Regions from separate parts of the Cellvibrio fontiphilus genome, predicted to be linked through region 2. Evidence: predicted binding sites of a transcription regulator. Region 2 holds the regulator's gene; each other region holds the start of a gene.
The links. Region 2 encodes sigma-54, which starts transcription at its own class of promoters, with help from an activator protein. Its sites were predicted from a motif close to TGGCACANNNNTTGCNNT; they were not measured.

Region 1: glnA (type I glutamate--ammonia ligase) is a predicted target of sigma-54. The motif match lies at 2,552-2,569, and genes of this name have one in related genera.
Region 3: xdp1 (exosortase-dependent surface protein XDP1) is a predicted target of sigma-54. The motif match lies at 3,519-3,536, and genes of this name have one in related genera.

Annotation. Positions count from the first base shown of each region.
Region 1 covers NZ_JBHRTF010000002.1:283,888-289,227, forward strand. The annotation lists gene ACFODX_RS03080 (methyl-accepting chemotaxis protein) at 1-815, shown strand, start outside; gene ACFODX_RS03085 (cation:proton antiporter) at 924-2,126, opposite strand; gene ACFODX_RS03090 (hypothetical protein) at 2,332-2,493, shown strand; gene glnA (type I glutamate--ammonia ligase) at 2,726-4,126, shown strand; gene ACFODX_RS03100 (DUF4124 domain-containing protein) at 4,254-4,790, shown strand; gene glnL (nitrogen regulation protein NR(II)) at 4,944-5,340, shown strand, end outside.
Region 2 covers NZ_JBHRTF010000004.1:846,637-851,976, forward strand. The annotation lists gene motB (flagellar motor protein MotB) at 1-143, shown strand, start outside; gene yjgA (ribosome biogenesis factor YjgA) at 210-728, opposite strand; gene ACFODX_RS12150 (HPr family phosphocarrier protein) at 877-1,149, opposite strand; gene rapZ (RNase adapter RapZ) at 1,153-2,022, opposite strand; gene ptsN (PTS IIA-like nitrogen regulatory protein PtsN) at 2,035-2,487, opposite strand; gene hpf (ribosome hibernation-promoting factor, HPF/YfiA family) at 2,554-2,844, opposite strand; gene ACFODX_RS12170 (RNA polymerase factor sigma-54) at 2,952-4,604, opposite strand; gene lptB (LPS export ABC transporter ATP-binding protein) at 4,757-5,340, opposite strand, start outside.
Region 3 covers NZ_JBHRTF010000004.1:321,283-326,622, forward strand. The annotation lists gene ACFODX_RS10055 (serine protease) at 1-162, opposite strand, end outside; gene ACFODX_RS10060 (phospholipid carrier-dependent glycosyltransferase) at 165-1,667, opposite strand; gene ACFODX_RS10065 (ThuA domain-containing protein) at 1,702-2,475, opposite strand; gene xdp1 (exosortase-dependent surface protein XDP1) at 2,672-3,478, opposite strand; gene ACFODX_RS10075 (cation:proton antiporter) at 3,742-5,055, opposite strand; gene ACFODX_RS10080 (hydrogen peroxide-inducible genes activator) at 5,274-5,340, shown strand, end outside.

The DNA.
Region 1 (5,340 bases), on a different contig from region 2:
TCCAGCTGGCGTCTGCGAGTGAAGAGTTAAGCTCGGTGGCGGAGGAATCCTCGCGCAACCTGCAACGCCAGAATGACGAAATCCAACAAGCGGCTTCCGCCGTCACCGAAATGAGCGCCGCCGTAGATGAAGTGGCGCGCAATGCAGTCAGTACCGCTGAAGCGTCCAACGATTCCTCTCGTCTGGCGCACGAAGGGCGCGACAAAGTGATGCATACAGTGGCGGCACTTAAGTCCATGACTGAAGAATTTACCCGCACCTCAGCCCAAATCGGCGGCTTGGCTGAACAATCCAAAGATATAGGCAAGGTGCTGGATGTGATTCGCGCTATCGCTGAACAAACCAATTTGCTGGCGCTCAATGCCGCCATTGAAGCAGCACGCGCCGGAGAAGCAGGGCGCGGTTTTGCGGTAGTTGCCGATGAGGTACGCGCCTTGGCGCATCGCACTCAGGTTTCCACCCAAGAAATTGAACAGATGATCAGCAAAGTTCAGGGAGGCACAGCAGCGGCAGTGGATTCAATGAAGGGCAGCGTTGAACACGCCGGCAAAACACTCACCGTAGCGGAACAAGCCGGTGTAGCACTGGAGCAGATATATCAAAAAGCCGGACAAATCAGCGAGCGCAACCTGCTGATTGCCAGCGCCTCCGAAGAGCAGGCAGCGGTAGCGCGGGAAGTGGATCGCAACATAGTGAACATCAGCGATTTATCCACCCAGTCGGCCGCAGGGGCAAATCAAACCAGCGCGGCCACCTATGAGCTGGCACGACTGGCAACCGATTTAAATACGCTGGTATCGCGCTTTGTAATTTAAAACCAGCACACTCACCACTCGCTGAATTACCTCCAAACAAAAGCCCCCGTCACCGCAGTGACGGGGGCTTTTTGCATTCAACTACTTGTATTCAACTACAGGGATCAGCTACTTGGAGCGGAAGATAATTTCTTTCATCTTCTGCAGCTTGGGCGCCACCACCGGCACCGTCAGCATGGTACTGGCCACCGCCATAATCAGCAGGGCAGTAAAGGTTTCGTTGGTGATGATCTGCTTATCGAGCAACACATTAGCGAAGATGATCATGATCAGCGCCTTGGTTTGCAGCAGCCAACCAATGATAGAGGCCTCGCCTTTTTCCCACTTGAGGATTTTGCCCGCCAGATGCACCCCTGCCAACTTGCCGGAGACTGATGCGACCAACAAAATCGCCGCCGCCACAAATACCGCCGTACCACCTACATCCCAGTTGGTGCGCAAGCCGGTACTGAGGAAGAACACCGGCATGATGATCATCAATACAAAATGGCGCAGCTTGTCCATATCCTCCTGATTGAACCACTCGGCATCCATTACCGCGCCCGCGAGGAATGCACCCACCATGTAATGCAGGCCAGCCCAATCAGCCGCTAAACCGCAAATCGCCAGCCAGATAAACCCGGCGTACCAACGATCCTTTTCCTGAATAGCCACCATCAACTTACGGAAAAGGTAGGCCAGCACAGCAAAACCAAGCAGGAACATACCCTGACGCCCCACACGCTCCCAATCCAGCAGGATCAACGCCAGCACACCCCAAATGGCAATATCATCAAGGCTGGCGTAGCGCAGGATTCGCTGGCCTATCGGCTGGCGCAAAATTTCCAGCTTCTCCATCAACAAAATCAAGATAGGCAAAGCGGTCACTGCACAGGCCATGCCCACCCCCAGAATAAACTGCCAGGTCATGCCCTTGGCACCTATCCAACCACCGCTGTAGGCCATCATCGCCACTGCCGCACCGCAGCCAAATAACAGCGGTGTACCCAGCGCCAAACCTGCGGTAATACTGCTCTCGCGCTTGTAGGCCCAGGCTTTTTTAAGATCCAGCTCGATACCAGCGATCCAGACAAAAATCATCACCGCCCACCAGGCAATGCCGTTGAGTGATTTGATCACATCGGGCGTGAATACAAAGGTGTAGTACTCAGGGAAAACCTTGCCCAGAACGCCCGGCCCCAAGACTATGCCCATGATGATTTGCACCACCACCAGCGGCGCCCAATAATCGGTGCGCCCCAAACGCCAAATCAAATAAGGGATTGTAAAAATGATCACCATAGCGATCAGGAAGATTTCGGTTGTTGTCATTGCATGCATAACTGACCTGTTATTGTTGTAGAGTAAAAAGTGGATAGCGATACGCCAGCCTGAATCCGGGCGATCAAACGCGGCGCAGGCTACAAGGGAAGCAAAACACAAGCGAGACAATCTTGATAAATATTGGCTATCGCTTTTTGGAGCAAAACCAAATGGCCAAAATTACCGCCACTGTGATCTGCTGTACAGATGGGCAATGGGCGTCATCATTTGGTGCACACAGGAGATGTTTTCACCGACGCCAGCGGCCATTCTTGGTGCTAAGATGGCAGGGAAAATCGCAGTAAAACTAAAATGCACACAAAGAGTGCATTTTAGAAAAATTACGCACCTTATTGGTGCTTTTGCAGCTATTTAACGGCGCCGCATTCGGTGGAAAGCCTTATTTTTACTGGTCTGTTGCTATTTTATTTAAATGGCATATATTTTGCCCCTTTTCTGACACCCTAGTCTTGTCACGCTCCCCTAAATGAGTCGCGAGTCGGATGAAGTGGGGAAAAATTTCAGGTAGACGGCCACTGGCCGGTTACCTAAGTGGTTATAACTTTCACAATCCGTAGCCTTCGGGCTATCACACTTGGAGGCATTCAATGTCTAAGACTTTAGACCTGATCAAAGAACACGAAGCTCGCTGGATTGATTTGCGCTTCACCGATTTCAAAGGTAAAGAGCAACACGTAACTTTCCCTGCTCACGTGGTAAACGACAGTTTCTTCGTTGACGGTAAAATGTTCGACGGTTCTTCTATCGCTGGCTGGAAAGGCATTAACGACTCAGACATGATCCTGATGCCAGACGATTCAACTGCCGTTCTCGATCCTTTCTACGACGAAGCAACCATCAACATTCGTTGTAACATCGTTGAACCAGCCACCATGCAAGGTTACGACCGCGACCCACGCTCTATCGGTCTGCGCGCTGAAGAGTACCTGAAGTCTACTGGTCTGGGCGACGTAGCTCTGTTTGGTCCAGAACCAGAATTCTTCATCTTCGACAGCGTTCACTTCCACAGCTCAATGGGCGGCGCTTTCTACAAAATCAAATCTGAAGAAGCAGCTTGGTCATCAGGTGACGACGTTGAAGGTAAACACGGCCACGCTCCACGCGTAAAAGGCGGTTACTTCCCCGTTGCGCCAGTAGACTCACTGCACGACATCCGTGGCGCTATGTGTAACGCCATGGAAGCTATGGGCCTGGAAATTGAAATCCATCACCACGAAGTAGCTAACGCTGGCCAGTGTGAAATCGGCGTAGGCGCTAACACCCTGGTTAAGAAAGCGGACGAAGTACAAATCCTCAAGTACTGCGTACACAACGTTGCTCACCAATACGGTAAAACCGCGACCTTTATGCCGAAGCCTCTGATCGGTGATAACGGTTCAGGTATGCACGTTCACCAGTCTTTCTCCAAGAACGGCAAAAACCAATTTGCTGGCGACGCTTATGCTGGCCTGTCTGAAACTGCCCTGTACTACATCGGCGGTATCATCAAGCACGCTAAAGCATTGAACGCTTTCTGTAACGCCTCTACCAACTCCTACAAGCGTTTGGTTCCAGGCTTCGAAGCTCCAGTAATGCTGGCTTACTCTGCACGCAACCGCTCTGCGTCTATCCGTATTCCTTACACCGTTGGTGAGAAGGCAAAACGTATTGAAACCCGCTTCCCAGACCCAACTGCCAACCCATACCTGTGCTTCGCTTCCTTGCTGATGGCCGGTATCGATGGTGTTCTGAACAAGATCCACCCGGGTGAAGCAGCCACCAAAGACCTGTACGACCTGGAGCCGGAAGAAGAAGCCGAGATTCCACAAGTCTGTGCTTCTTTGGAAGAGGCTCTGGCTAACCTGGAAGCTGACCACGAGTTCCTGTTGGCTGGCGGCGTGTTCTCTAAAGACTTCATCGATGCTTACATCACCCTGAAGAAAGAAGAGATCCAACGCGTTAACATGACTCCGCACCCAGTAGAATTTGAACTTTACTACTCTGTGTAAGCCGTGCTGATAGCCAGTGCCTGGCGCTGGCGATCTGTGAAAAAGCCCGCACCCGCAAGGGGGCGGGCTTTTTCTTTGGGCGGCGCACGGGTAACCTAGACTTGAACTTGTCGATTGGGAGATTGAGATGCGCTTTTACTGGCTGCTGTTGATATTGCTTACCCCCCTTGCCACCGCAGAGGTATACAAAACCGTCGATAAGGATGGGCGCACAATTTACACCGACAAGCCCACCTCCGATAAGGCCGAGAAAGTCGAACTGCGCGAAATCAATACAGTGCCCGGCGCACCACCTTTGCCAGAATCCGCTCCCGCCACTTCTTTTGAATCGCGGCCAGCACAGGTGGATTACCAAATCCAGATTATTAGCCCCCGCAGCGATGTCACCATCCCTGTCGGTCAACGCGATCTGGCCATAGCTGCCAGTGTGAACCCGCCGCTCCGCGAGGATCATTTGCTGGTTTATTTTATGAACGGCGAGCTATTGGAAGAAACCACCCTCAATAACGTGATTGTGAAAGATGTACCGCGCGGCACTCACACCCTGGTAGTCGAAGCCATAGATGCCAATGGGCAATCATTGGGCACATCAGCCCCGGTAATAGTTAACGTAATCCGCCCGGTCATTAAAAAGAATGCCCCACCAAAGCCCACACCAAAATAGATGCACCATTTTGGTGCTATGATCTTTCTGCTATTCCCCATTATGGATAGTTTTTGCGGCTAAATTCGCGGAATCAGGCCTGTTGCTGACTTGGTTTGCTTTTTGCAGTAGCCCAATTGCCCATTGTCAGGGCGTTCAGGAGAGCAGAAGCTGGTGAACCCGCACAACATCTATAAACCTATTTTGGACAGTCTCAGCACCGCCATTATTCTGGTAGATGTAGACCTGCTGATTTGCCACATGAACCCCGCTGCCGAGGCGCTGCTCGCCATGAGCTGCGAGAGCAATACCGGCGAGCCTATTACCTATTTTTTCCATGAGTCCGAAGATACTGACCGTCAATTGAAGATGGCGGCAACCCAGGCCAATCACTACACCAAACGCCATGCTGAATGGCGCTTGCTCAGCGGTGGCTCAGTCACCGTGGACTATACGGTTACGCCTTTTGGCAATCATGATGGGCTGATCATCGAGATCCAGCCGATTGACCGCCTGCTGCGCATCAGCCGCGAGGAGATGCTCACCTCCTCCCACGAAACCAGCCGCAACC
Region 2 (5,340 bases):
CCGATGCATTGGGCAGTGGTGCGGGGATAGATAGCAGCAAATTGATTAACAGCAGCGAAACATTTACCCAGCCGGCCCCCGGCCCGAAAATTCTATCGCCCAATGAAGTTAATGACGCGATCGATGCGGCAAATGCACCATAAAATGAAAAGACTTATAAAAACAAAGCCCGGATTATTCCGGGCTTTGTTTTTAATACGACCTTGGTGTTAATCCTGAGCGGCGAGTTGGTCGCGAATAAAACCGAAGAGTTTGCGCGCATTCGCAGGCGGTTTGTTTTCATCCCTTTCTTTTTGTGCCGCACGAATTAATTGACGCAGGTGTTGTACATCCAGGCCCGGGCAGGAGGTCACCAGGGTTTGGAAAATTTGTTTGTCGCCCTCAATCAGCAAATCGCGGTAGCGCTCGATCTGATGCTGACGATGCACATACTGATCGCTACGGTTTTGCATTTTCTCAACCGCTGCTTTGATTTCCTCATGGTTGCCTTCGCGCATCAAACGACCGATATACTGGATTTGGCGGCGACGCGCTTCTTTAGGCGGTAATTTGCGGGCGATATAAATGGCATCCAACATTTCTTCGCTGAGTGGAATATTGGCCAGCTGCTTTTCATTCATATCGATCAAGCTTTCGCCCAGCGCCTGCAAGGCATGCATATCGCGTTTTACCTGCGACTTGCTGAGAATGTAGTCATCCGGATTGATGTCGTCGTAGTTGTAAACCATAAAAGTATCTGTCGTATTCAGTAGGTCATGCCAAATGAAAGCCCGGCAAGGTTGGCAGCCAGTATAAAGGTGAGTAGCGTTTAAAAGGTCGCGCAGCTTAGTGCACAGAGGCTTCAGTCACAACTGCTTTGGATTAACAATAGAGTATTTATTCGCCTTCTTCAAAGCGATCTGCAATCAGGTTGCGTATAGCGCTCATCGCTATCTCCGCATCCTCGCCGTCTATATTGACTTCTATACGGCTGCCACAACTTGCGGCGAGTAGCATTAGAGACATTACACTCTTTGCATCCGCCCAGATACCCTCACCCACACGCACCTGAATGCTCGCCTTGAATTGGTTTGCCAAAGTGGCAAACTTGGCTGCCGCACGTGCGTGTAAGCCACGCTTATTGATAATGTCGAGGGTTTCGATTGGCATGGTTTAATGCTTTTTGTGTTTGTTGATATCGCGATGGCGTACCTGCACATCGTTAAAACTTTGATCAAAGTGACGTTGTAATCGTTCCGCCAGATAAACCGAGCGATGTTGTCCTCCGGTACAGCCGACAGCGATGGTGATGTAACTGCGGTTGTTTGCTTGGTAGCGAGGTAGCCAGCGTGTCAGATAGTGCTCAATGTCCTCATACATCTCTTTGACAGTGATTTGTTCTTCCAAAAACTCAATAACATCCTGATCCTTACCAGTCAGTGGGCGCAGGTTGGGTTTCCAGTGAGGGTTTGGTAAACAGCGAGCATCAAACACCAAATCGGCGTTTACAGGAATGCCGTGTTTAAAACCAAAGGACTCGAACAGGATTGCCATGGTCGATTCACTGCGCCCAACAACACGCTCTTTCACTAAATCCCGCAATTCATGCAGGTTCAAATGGCTGGTATCGATTATTTGGTCAGCACAATCCCGGATTGGCTCCAATAAATGCTGCTCAGCCGTGATGGATTCCTCAAGGCTGGTGTGCTTATCCGAAAGTGGGTGTTTGCGCCGTGTTTCGCTAAAGCGTTGAATAAGTACTGCTGGCTGAGAATCCAGAAACAAGGTCCGAAAGGGCAAATGTGCCTCTTTCAGTGTACTGATCATTTGCGGAAATATATTCAGGTCTTGCCAGGCGTTGCGCACGTCAATGCCTATGGCAAAGCGCTGCTGGTCGTCCTTGTGGATTTGTATTTGGGCTACCAATGCTGGTAGCAGGCTAACGGGTAGGTTGTCGATGCAATTAAAACCAACATCTTCCAGCACATGCAGTGCGGTACTTTTTCCTGAGCCTGACAGCCCGCTTACTATCACAAGGTGCATGGCATAGACCTACTAGGGGGCGGCTATAGCTGCTTGAAAAAGTGCTGTATCGCTGTCCGCTGTGCGCAGGCGTTGGCGGTAGTCAGCGTTGTTGAGAGCTCCTGCCAGTGCTGCCAGGGTTTGTAGATGTTCATCATGAGCATCTTCGGGTACCAACATTGCAAACAGTATGTCAACCGGTTGTGAATCTATGGCATCAAAATCGATTGGATCTGCCAGTGTGAGCAGCGCGCCTATGGTGCTATTGCAATTTGCGATGCGACAGTGGGGTATGGCGATGCCGTGCCCTATGCCGGTAGAGCCAAGGCGCTCTCTGCCGATTAGCCGGCGGAAGAGTTCGTCTGCCTCAATACCCGGAACATCCTGAGCAATAGCGTTAGCTAACAACTCTAGGGCGCGTTTTTTACTGCCGCCCTCAACACCGCAAAGCGTGCGTCCAGGGGTAATAAGATTTTGAATTTGCATGGTAGGTGTGACTAAAAGATTCTATCAATAAGTACGCGGCGAGTCTGACGACCCGCCGCATGATGATTAACGATGGCTGCGCATCTTTTCTTTGTGCTTAATTAGCTGGCGATCCAGCTTATCTGCCAGGGCATCAATAGCTGCATAGAGATCATCATGGGTTGCATCTGCAAACAAGTCCTTACCACTTACATGGATAGTGGCCTCTGCTTTCTGAATAAGTTTATCAACGGAGAGGATCACATGGGTGCTGGTAATTCGATCATGGTGGTGACTTAGACGCTCAATTTTGCTGTTGACGTAGTCTTTTAGTGAATCGGTAACTTCCAAATGATGACCACTAATGTTTATTTGCATAGATACTTCCTCTCGATAGAAACAAAATGGTTGTGATCAGCACAACCTAACAGTTCATCCTTGATTTTCTTCCGAATTAGGTACTGCTTGCCAGTGACAATACTAAGTCAAATGGTCTTACGTTCGTTTGAAGGTGGAATGTTCAGCGATTCGCGATATTTTGCGATTGTGCGACGCGCCACCTGAATTCCCTGTTCCGCCAATAAGTCGGTAATTTTGCTATCGCTCAGGGGTTTTTTGGGGTTCTCAGCGCTAACCAGTTTTTTGATAATGGCGCGAATTGCTGTCGATGAGCACTCGCCTCCACTATCGGTACTGACGTGGCTGGAGAAAAAGTACTTAAGTTCAAATATACCTTGCGGTGTATGCATATATTTTTGGGTGGTCACACGAGAGATGGTGGACTCATGCATTTCCACTATCTCGGCAATGTCATGTAATACCAGCGGTTTCATTGCCTCCGGCCCGTAGTCTAGAAAGCCGCGTTGTTTTTCTACAATACAGCTCGCCACTTTTAATAGTGTCTCGTTACGGCTCTGTAAGCTTTTTAGAAACCAGCGAGCCTCCTGTAAATTGTCTTTGAGAAAGGTATTGTCGCTACTGGAGTCGGCTCGTTTTACCATTGAAGCATAGTTGGCATTGATGCGTAGGCGCGGTGCAATTTCTGGATTTAATTCCACTATCCAGCGACCATCGCGCTTCTCTACAAACACATCAGGAACAACATATTCAGTGTCGCCGCTGGCGATAATATCGCCCGGGCGGGGGTTAAGGCTCTGGATAAGGGCTATAGCTTGGCTAAGTTCAGCTTCTTTAAGCTTGGTGCGGCGCATCAGCTGACGATAATCGCGGCTGCCTAAAATAGGTAGATAGAGCTTGGCGATAAGTTTCGCGGAATCCAGATATGGCGTCTTGGTGTCAAACTGTTGCAGCTGTACCAGCAGGCATTCCGAAAGATTCTGGCTGCAGACACCGCAGGGATCAAACTGTTGTAAGCGGTGCTGTACCGCTACCACCTCATCCAACTCCAGATCTTCCAGATCGTTGCGCATTCCCTCAAATATTTCTTCAATGCTGATTGATAGCATGCCGCTGGGTTCTACGGCATCGATGATGGCCATTGCCAGCACCCTATCACGATCAGACATTGGGGTGAGGTTAAGTTGCCACATCAGGTGGTCATAAAGTGAGTCTGTTGCAGCGCGGCGGCTTTCAAAGTCACTGTCTTCATTGTCGAAGTTGTTTGAGCTTCCCGCTGCGGAGGTTTGGTAAACGTCATCCCAACTGGTATCTACTGGTAGATCGGAAGGAATGGAGTCGCTCCAATCGCCACTATCGGCACTAAAACTCTCGCTTTCCCCATAGACATCGCTATCGCTGAATGACTCCCCATCACTAAAGTTATCGCTCTCACCAAAACTCTCGGTGTCACTGTAACTAGGCTCGCTAAAGCTATCGCTGGTGGAAGAGGTGAAGCTGTCGCTACTGGAGTAATCATTACTCGTATCGGTGCCGGACTCGGCAGCAATTTCTTGTTGGCGGTTGTAATCGATTTGATCGTCAGCACTGCCTTCGTAATCACTGCTTTGGCTAGGGGAGTCAAAGCTCTCCTCCATTTCAAGCATAGGATTTGAATCAAGCGCCTCTTGGATCTCTTGCTGTAAATCCAGGGTTGAAAGCTGCAGGAGGCGAATTGCCTGCTGCAGTTGGGGGGTCATGGTCAGCTGTTGGCCGAGTTTAAGCTGGAGAGATTGTTTCATTGTTGTTGCAACAAACCCTTAAATAACACGGTATGGAAAACATCTGTTAAGTGGAGTTTAGTCAGGGTTTGCGCTTCAAGCAACATGCTTAAGCAAGCTTTATGCCTAGTAGACAAAGAATGTTGCTTGTCAAGTTGTTTCTGCTTTGTTCGTCAGAGGCGGAAGTGCTCGCCCAGATAGACTTCGCGAACCTTGCTGTTGCTCAGCACAGTATCAGCGCTGCCCTCTGCGATTATGTGCCCCTCGCTGACGATGTAGGCCGTTTCACAGATATCAAGGGTTTCGCGCACATTATGGTCGGTTATCAATACACCTATGCCGCGATCTTTAAGATGGCGAACAATTTCTTTAATGTCATTTACAGAAATGGGGTCCACACCGGCAAAGGGTTCATCCAGAAGAATAAACTTGGGGTCTGTGGCCAGTGCGCGTGCGATTTCTACGCGGCGACGTTCGCCCCCCGAGAGCGCCATACCCAAACTATCTCGGATGTGCGTGATATGAAATTCGCTCAAGAGTGCTTCAAGTTTTTCTGCACGCGCTTTTTGGTCCAAATCCTTGCGCGTTTCAAGTATCGCCATGATGTTGTCAGCGACAGTGAGTTTGCGAAAGATAGATGCTTCCTGGGGTAAGTAGCCAATACCAGCGCGTGCGCGTCCATGGATAGGTAGCTGGGTAATATCCCTGTCATCAATAAGCACGCTACCGTTGTCGGCAGGAACCAAGCCGGCAATCA
Region 3 (5,340 bases), 530 kb from region 2:
TTTGCTGATGACCAATTTCACCACCGGATCGACACTGACTGGGGTTATACGCACCAGAATCAGCACCACTACCAGCGCCAGCAGCGCGGAAAAAATGGAGTTTTTATTGAACAGCATTTCTGTAGTGAAAAGCCTGTTTTGGGTTTTGGTTTGTGTTGCCATGATTATCTCACCACCTGCAATTTCCAGAAGCTGAACCAGTTGCGCATTTCAAATTGGTCTTCGGTCAGGCCAAAGCCGTAAGTGAAGGGTGAGAAAAATGCAAACACAGCAATCACTAATAAAGCAAACAAGCTCACGTTGATAATAGTGTGTTTGTTATTGGCGATTACCTGATCGCGATAAATGTAATTGAACACCAGGGCGAGGTTGACGGCGCCAAATACCAGCGGCACTAAATAGTGGTAGAGGTACATCACCCGTTCGATTTGTAAAATTGCAATCATGTAGCAGAGGTAAAGCGAGGTGAAGGCGCAGATCCAGTAAAAGAGTTTTTCATCTTTAATCGGGCTGTTGTAAACGTAGCGGCCAATAATCAAACCCACCGATAAAATAATACCGCCCAGCACCGAGAACCAGACAATCGGGTTGCCAATCAGGTATTTGTATTTCACTACCACTTTGCCGTCTACGGTATTTTTATCCCAGCGGTAGCTGATGGTTTTTTTGCTCAGTGGCCAGCCCATGGCGTGGCTGCCGTTTTCATCGGGTTTGCAAATATCCAAACGCGGAACACCATCGGCATATTCCGACATGTATTTCCAGTTGTCGGCCATGCCCAGCATAAAAGTGGAGGGCGACCAGGTGTTGCCCGCGCGAATTTCCGCCAGGTATTCCGGTGAGGCTTTGTAGGTGCGGTCATTAATAACCTTGGTGCCCATGCCGATATGCACATAAAACACTGCGAAAAAAACCGCGGCAACAGGAATAACACCCGCGGGCACAGTGGTGGCCAGGCGGCTCAACAGCTTGCGCCATTGCCATTGTTTTATATTGCTCCATTGGTCTACGCCAAACAGCATGACAAACAGCAGCAGCAAAATAAATGCGTTTACTTTTACGGCGACGGATAAACCAATCCACACACCGAGCAGCGCATAGTGTTTTAATAAAATCGCTTTTTGGTGGTGGATAAAATCCGTTGCCACACGCACAAAATAATAGAGTGCAGCGAGGATAAAAAAGAGCTGTATACCTTCCAGCATGGCGGCGCGCGAGTGAATCACCAGAGCGTTATCAAAAATCACCAAACTGGTAAACGCCGCCGCCAACCAGGCGCGCTGGGTAATGGCATTGATAATGCCGTAAAAAAATAACACGCTGAACGCCATCATAATGACCGAGGGCCAGCGAAAGCCTTTGTAGGTCATAGTGGGTGGCGCGTTGTCGCCGGTTAAATAATCCGTCTCCAACAACTTTTGTTTATCAACCTCGCCGTTGCCGCCAAACAATACTTCGCCCACGGCCATGAGCATTTTGCCCAGTGGCGGGTGCGGCTCCATATACATCACACCGTCTATATGTTTTTGGGCTGAGGCAACGTGATAGTTCTCGTCCCAAAACATGGCTTGGGGGCTGCCGTAAAAAGGAAAATAAATACCCAGCGAAATAATAAGAATGACCGCCGGGTAAATAAAACGAGCGTAGGTTTTCAGGAAAAGTTTCATAGTGTTATTTTTACGTTAGGGTTGTGCGTTGGAATTATTTTTTGCGCAGACCTTTGCCGGTTGCTGCCCAGAAGATGCCGCCGTAAACATGCTCTAAAAACAGTGTGTCGCTGTAAGTGGCGGGCAGGTGACCAAGAGCGGTGTAAAACGCGCGGCCGCCGTCATAGTTGTGGTACCAGGCGATGGGGTGGAATTTGCCCATGCCGACACCTTTTTTCTCGCCCCATTGCGCGCGTGGGTCGTAGCTTTGTTCATCTACCGAGAGGATGTAATTCAAACCTTTGGTGCGCTCTGCGCCAAATTCGTACCACTCATCCGTCCACCAAAAGCGGTCGGGCATGCGCTCAAGGCCGGGAAATTTGCGGTCGAGCACTTGCAGTTCAGCAGTTTGATTGGCGGGGTGAATGTGGAAAGTGCGGCCCACCATCTTGGTGTACCAATCCCAATCGTATTCGGTGTCTGAGGCGCTGTGTACACCCACAAAACCTTTGCCGGCGCGCACAAAACGCTCCATCGCCGCTTGTTGTTCGTCGTTGAGAATATCGCCGGTGGTCAGCAGGAAAATCACCGCCTGATATTTTTGCAAGCGTTCATCGCTGAACACGCTGGCATCTTCGTGCCAATCAAGCGCAAAGTCGTGGCGTTTGGCCAGCGCGCGCATGGCGGTGACACCTTCGTTGATAGATTCGTGATGAAAGCCATTGGTTTTGGTAAATAAAAGCACATTAAATTGTTGTGCTTGTACACTCAGGCTTGCCATGACAAACGAGCAAGTGAGCGCGATGGAGATCAGTAACTTGTTGCGCATTGTGAAGGTACCTCGTCGCGAAGAGATTGTTTTTGTTGTGGTTGACCTTTTTTGTAATTCACACTTTTATTGTTGTTTGCGATTTGTGGCAGTGGTGCTTTTTATTGTTTTGGAGCGGACGCCATCATAAGCGATTAGGATTTATAGGCAATAAAAAAGGGCGCACAGAGCGCCCTTTTGCAAACCAGTCAAAGTCTTAGATGCGGCGGCGCACACCCAAACCAATCAGGCCCAGTGCCAACAACAAGAGTGCGCCTGGCTCAGGTACTTCAACTACCGGAGGTTTATCCAGGGTGATGCCTTTGAGTTTGTAGTAATCATTGCCACCGGTTTTATTGATGTTGTCGCCGGTAAAACCGCCAAACACATCGTTGTAGGCACCAACCAACCAGTGCTGCGCGACAACCTTGCCAGCGTTGATTTTGCCGCTATTGGGGTGGTAGTCCACGTTGTAGTAGTTGCCCACCAGCGACCAGCCCATGCCCAACAGGTCTTGCCACTTTTTGCCGAGCAGTGAAGCGCTATCAAAATTGGTGCCGGTGTAGGCCAGCACAGTCACATCGCTGTCGTTGGAGATCCAGCCCATATCCAGACTGTCCACAATCACCATTTGGTCGAAGGAGAGCAGGTGCATATCAAAATCACCGCCTTCGTTATCCACGGCGTGGTTGGGGCTATCGGTTTTTTCCACGCCCAGGCCATCCCACTTGCCAACATAGTCCTGCTCAATTTCCTGCTTCACACTGGTGACGGTTTTGTATTCTGCACACTGGCCCCAGTAGTTGTAGCGCTTGCAGGTTTTGGTTTTGTTTACACCATAGGACCAGCCAGTAACCGAGAGGTTGATGTCGCCTTCGTTGTAGTTGTACTGCATGGCATAGGTCGCGTTGAGCGCGCCATTGCGTGAATCCGGGGTGTTGAGGTTGATGCTGATGGGGCCGGCCACAGCGGAGGTGGCGGCCAACAGGCTGAAGCATCCAAGCAGGTTTACAAGTGTGCGCATGACTTTATCCAAAATGGTTGATTTGACAATTTGCAGGTGCAAAGCAAATTGGGTGCCAGCACATCTAATTGATTGATTTGAAAGGTGATGCTGTTCACAAAAGAGTGGCGCGTTGGCTTAAGTGACAAGAAGTTCGACACTTGGATTCCCCGGATGTTATCAAAGCGTACGCTGGTTAATAGGTTCTTCGGCAGGCAATCGGTGAGGGTGAAAAATAAAAGCCCGGGTTGAGGCCCGGGCTGGCAGTTAATGAGGCGGCAGGTTTAAATGGCTTGAGGCTTGGCTGTTTGATTTGGCTGGTGCTCGGGTTCTTCACTGCCAATTGCACCCAGCTCACCGGTTTTGCGCGCATGGCGCCCATAGACTATCTCGAACAGTGGCGATGCCATCAGGGTTGTCACTATCGCCATTAATACCATCATGGAGAACAGGGCTGGGCCAATCACCCCGGCTTGCAGGCCGATATTGATAATAATCAGCTCCATCAAACCGCGCGCGTTCATCAGTGCACCAATACCCATGGCGGTGCGGTTGTCAGCGCCACACAAGCGCGCTGCGCCCCAGCAGGCAACACCTTTGGCAACAATTGATCCAACTAAAATCACGGCGGCAATCGCCAGTAATTCCAGATTGTTAACCATGGTAAGTTGAGTGTTGAGGCCTGAATAGGTGAAGAAAATGGGGATCAGGATAATCACGACAAACGGTTCGAGTTGACGTTTCACCTCTTGAGTGAGTTTGCCGCGCGGCATCACTGCGCCCAGCAAGAACCCGCCAAATACGGCATGTAAGCCTATAGCGTCGGCGGTGAAGGCTGCCAGCATGAAGCTCATAATGACCAGCGCAAAGAGCGTTGGGCTGAGGGTTTGTTGCTGTTCAGCGGCGCGCGCCAGAGGCGCCAGGATTTTGGGGGCTACCACAATCATGAAAGTGGCAAAAATGATGCCGCCAACAATGGTGGTGATCGCCAGTTCCGCACCTGCACCAAAGGTGGCCAGCACTACCGCCAGCACACACCAGGCTCCGGCGTCATCAATAGCGCCTGCTGACAGCGACAAGGTGCCCAGTTTGGTTTGGCTCAAGCCGCGCTCGTGGATAATGCGCGCCAGCATAGGGAAGGCGGTGATGGCTATACAGGCGCCCATAAACAGGGTGGCACTAAAAACAGTCGCCTTTTCAGAAAACAATCCCGGCACAGTCAATAGCCAGGGAGTTATGAGGATCGCGACAATAAAAGGGGCCGCCATACCGGAGATGGATACGGCGGCAGCACTCTTGATGTTGGCTTTGAAGTGGTCGCCACGGAAGCCCAGGCCCACCAAAAACATATACATGCCTACACCCAGCTGCGCGCCCACGTAGAGCACGCCTTTCATTTCGGTGGGGAACAGGCTTTTCTGTAACTCGGGCATTAGTAGACCAAAAAGTGAGGGGCCAAGGATTACCCCGGCAATCATTTCACCTACCACCTGGGGCTGGTGAAGATATTTTTGCCCAAGCCAGCCGACCAGACGGCAAGCTGCGAGAATAACGAACATCTGCAAGAAGAAGACGATAGAAAGTTGCGCGATTGTCATGGGATGAATCCGATTTTTATGTTGATACTGCTGTTGTTATACGTCCGGCGTTTAGGTGGCATCCGGCTAAACGCAGGCGGGTTGTGCTTTGTAGTGGAAAGCTGGGTGCCATCGCAATGTAAGGTCGATAAATTTTGGCTATCATTTTTTGGGTGGCAGCTGTTTGTCGGTTTCATTTGCCGGTAAACCGGTCGGCAATAATTTTTTAGGTGTCTTTTATGACCTTGGCGGAACTGCGATTTATCGTTGAGTTGGCGGATACGCGGCATTTTGGCCGTGCGGCCC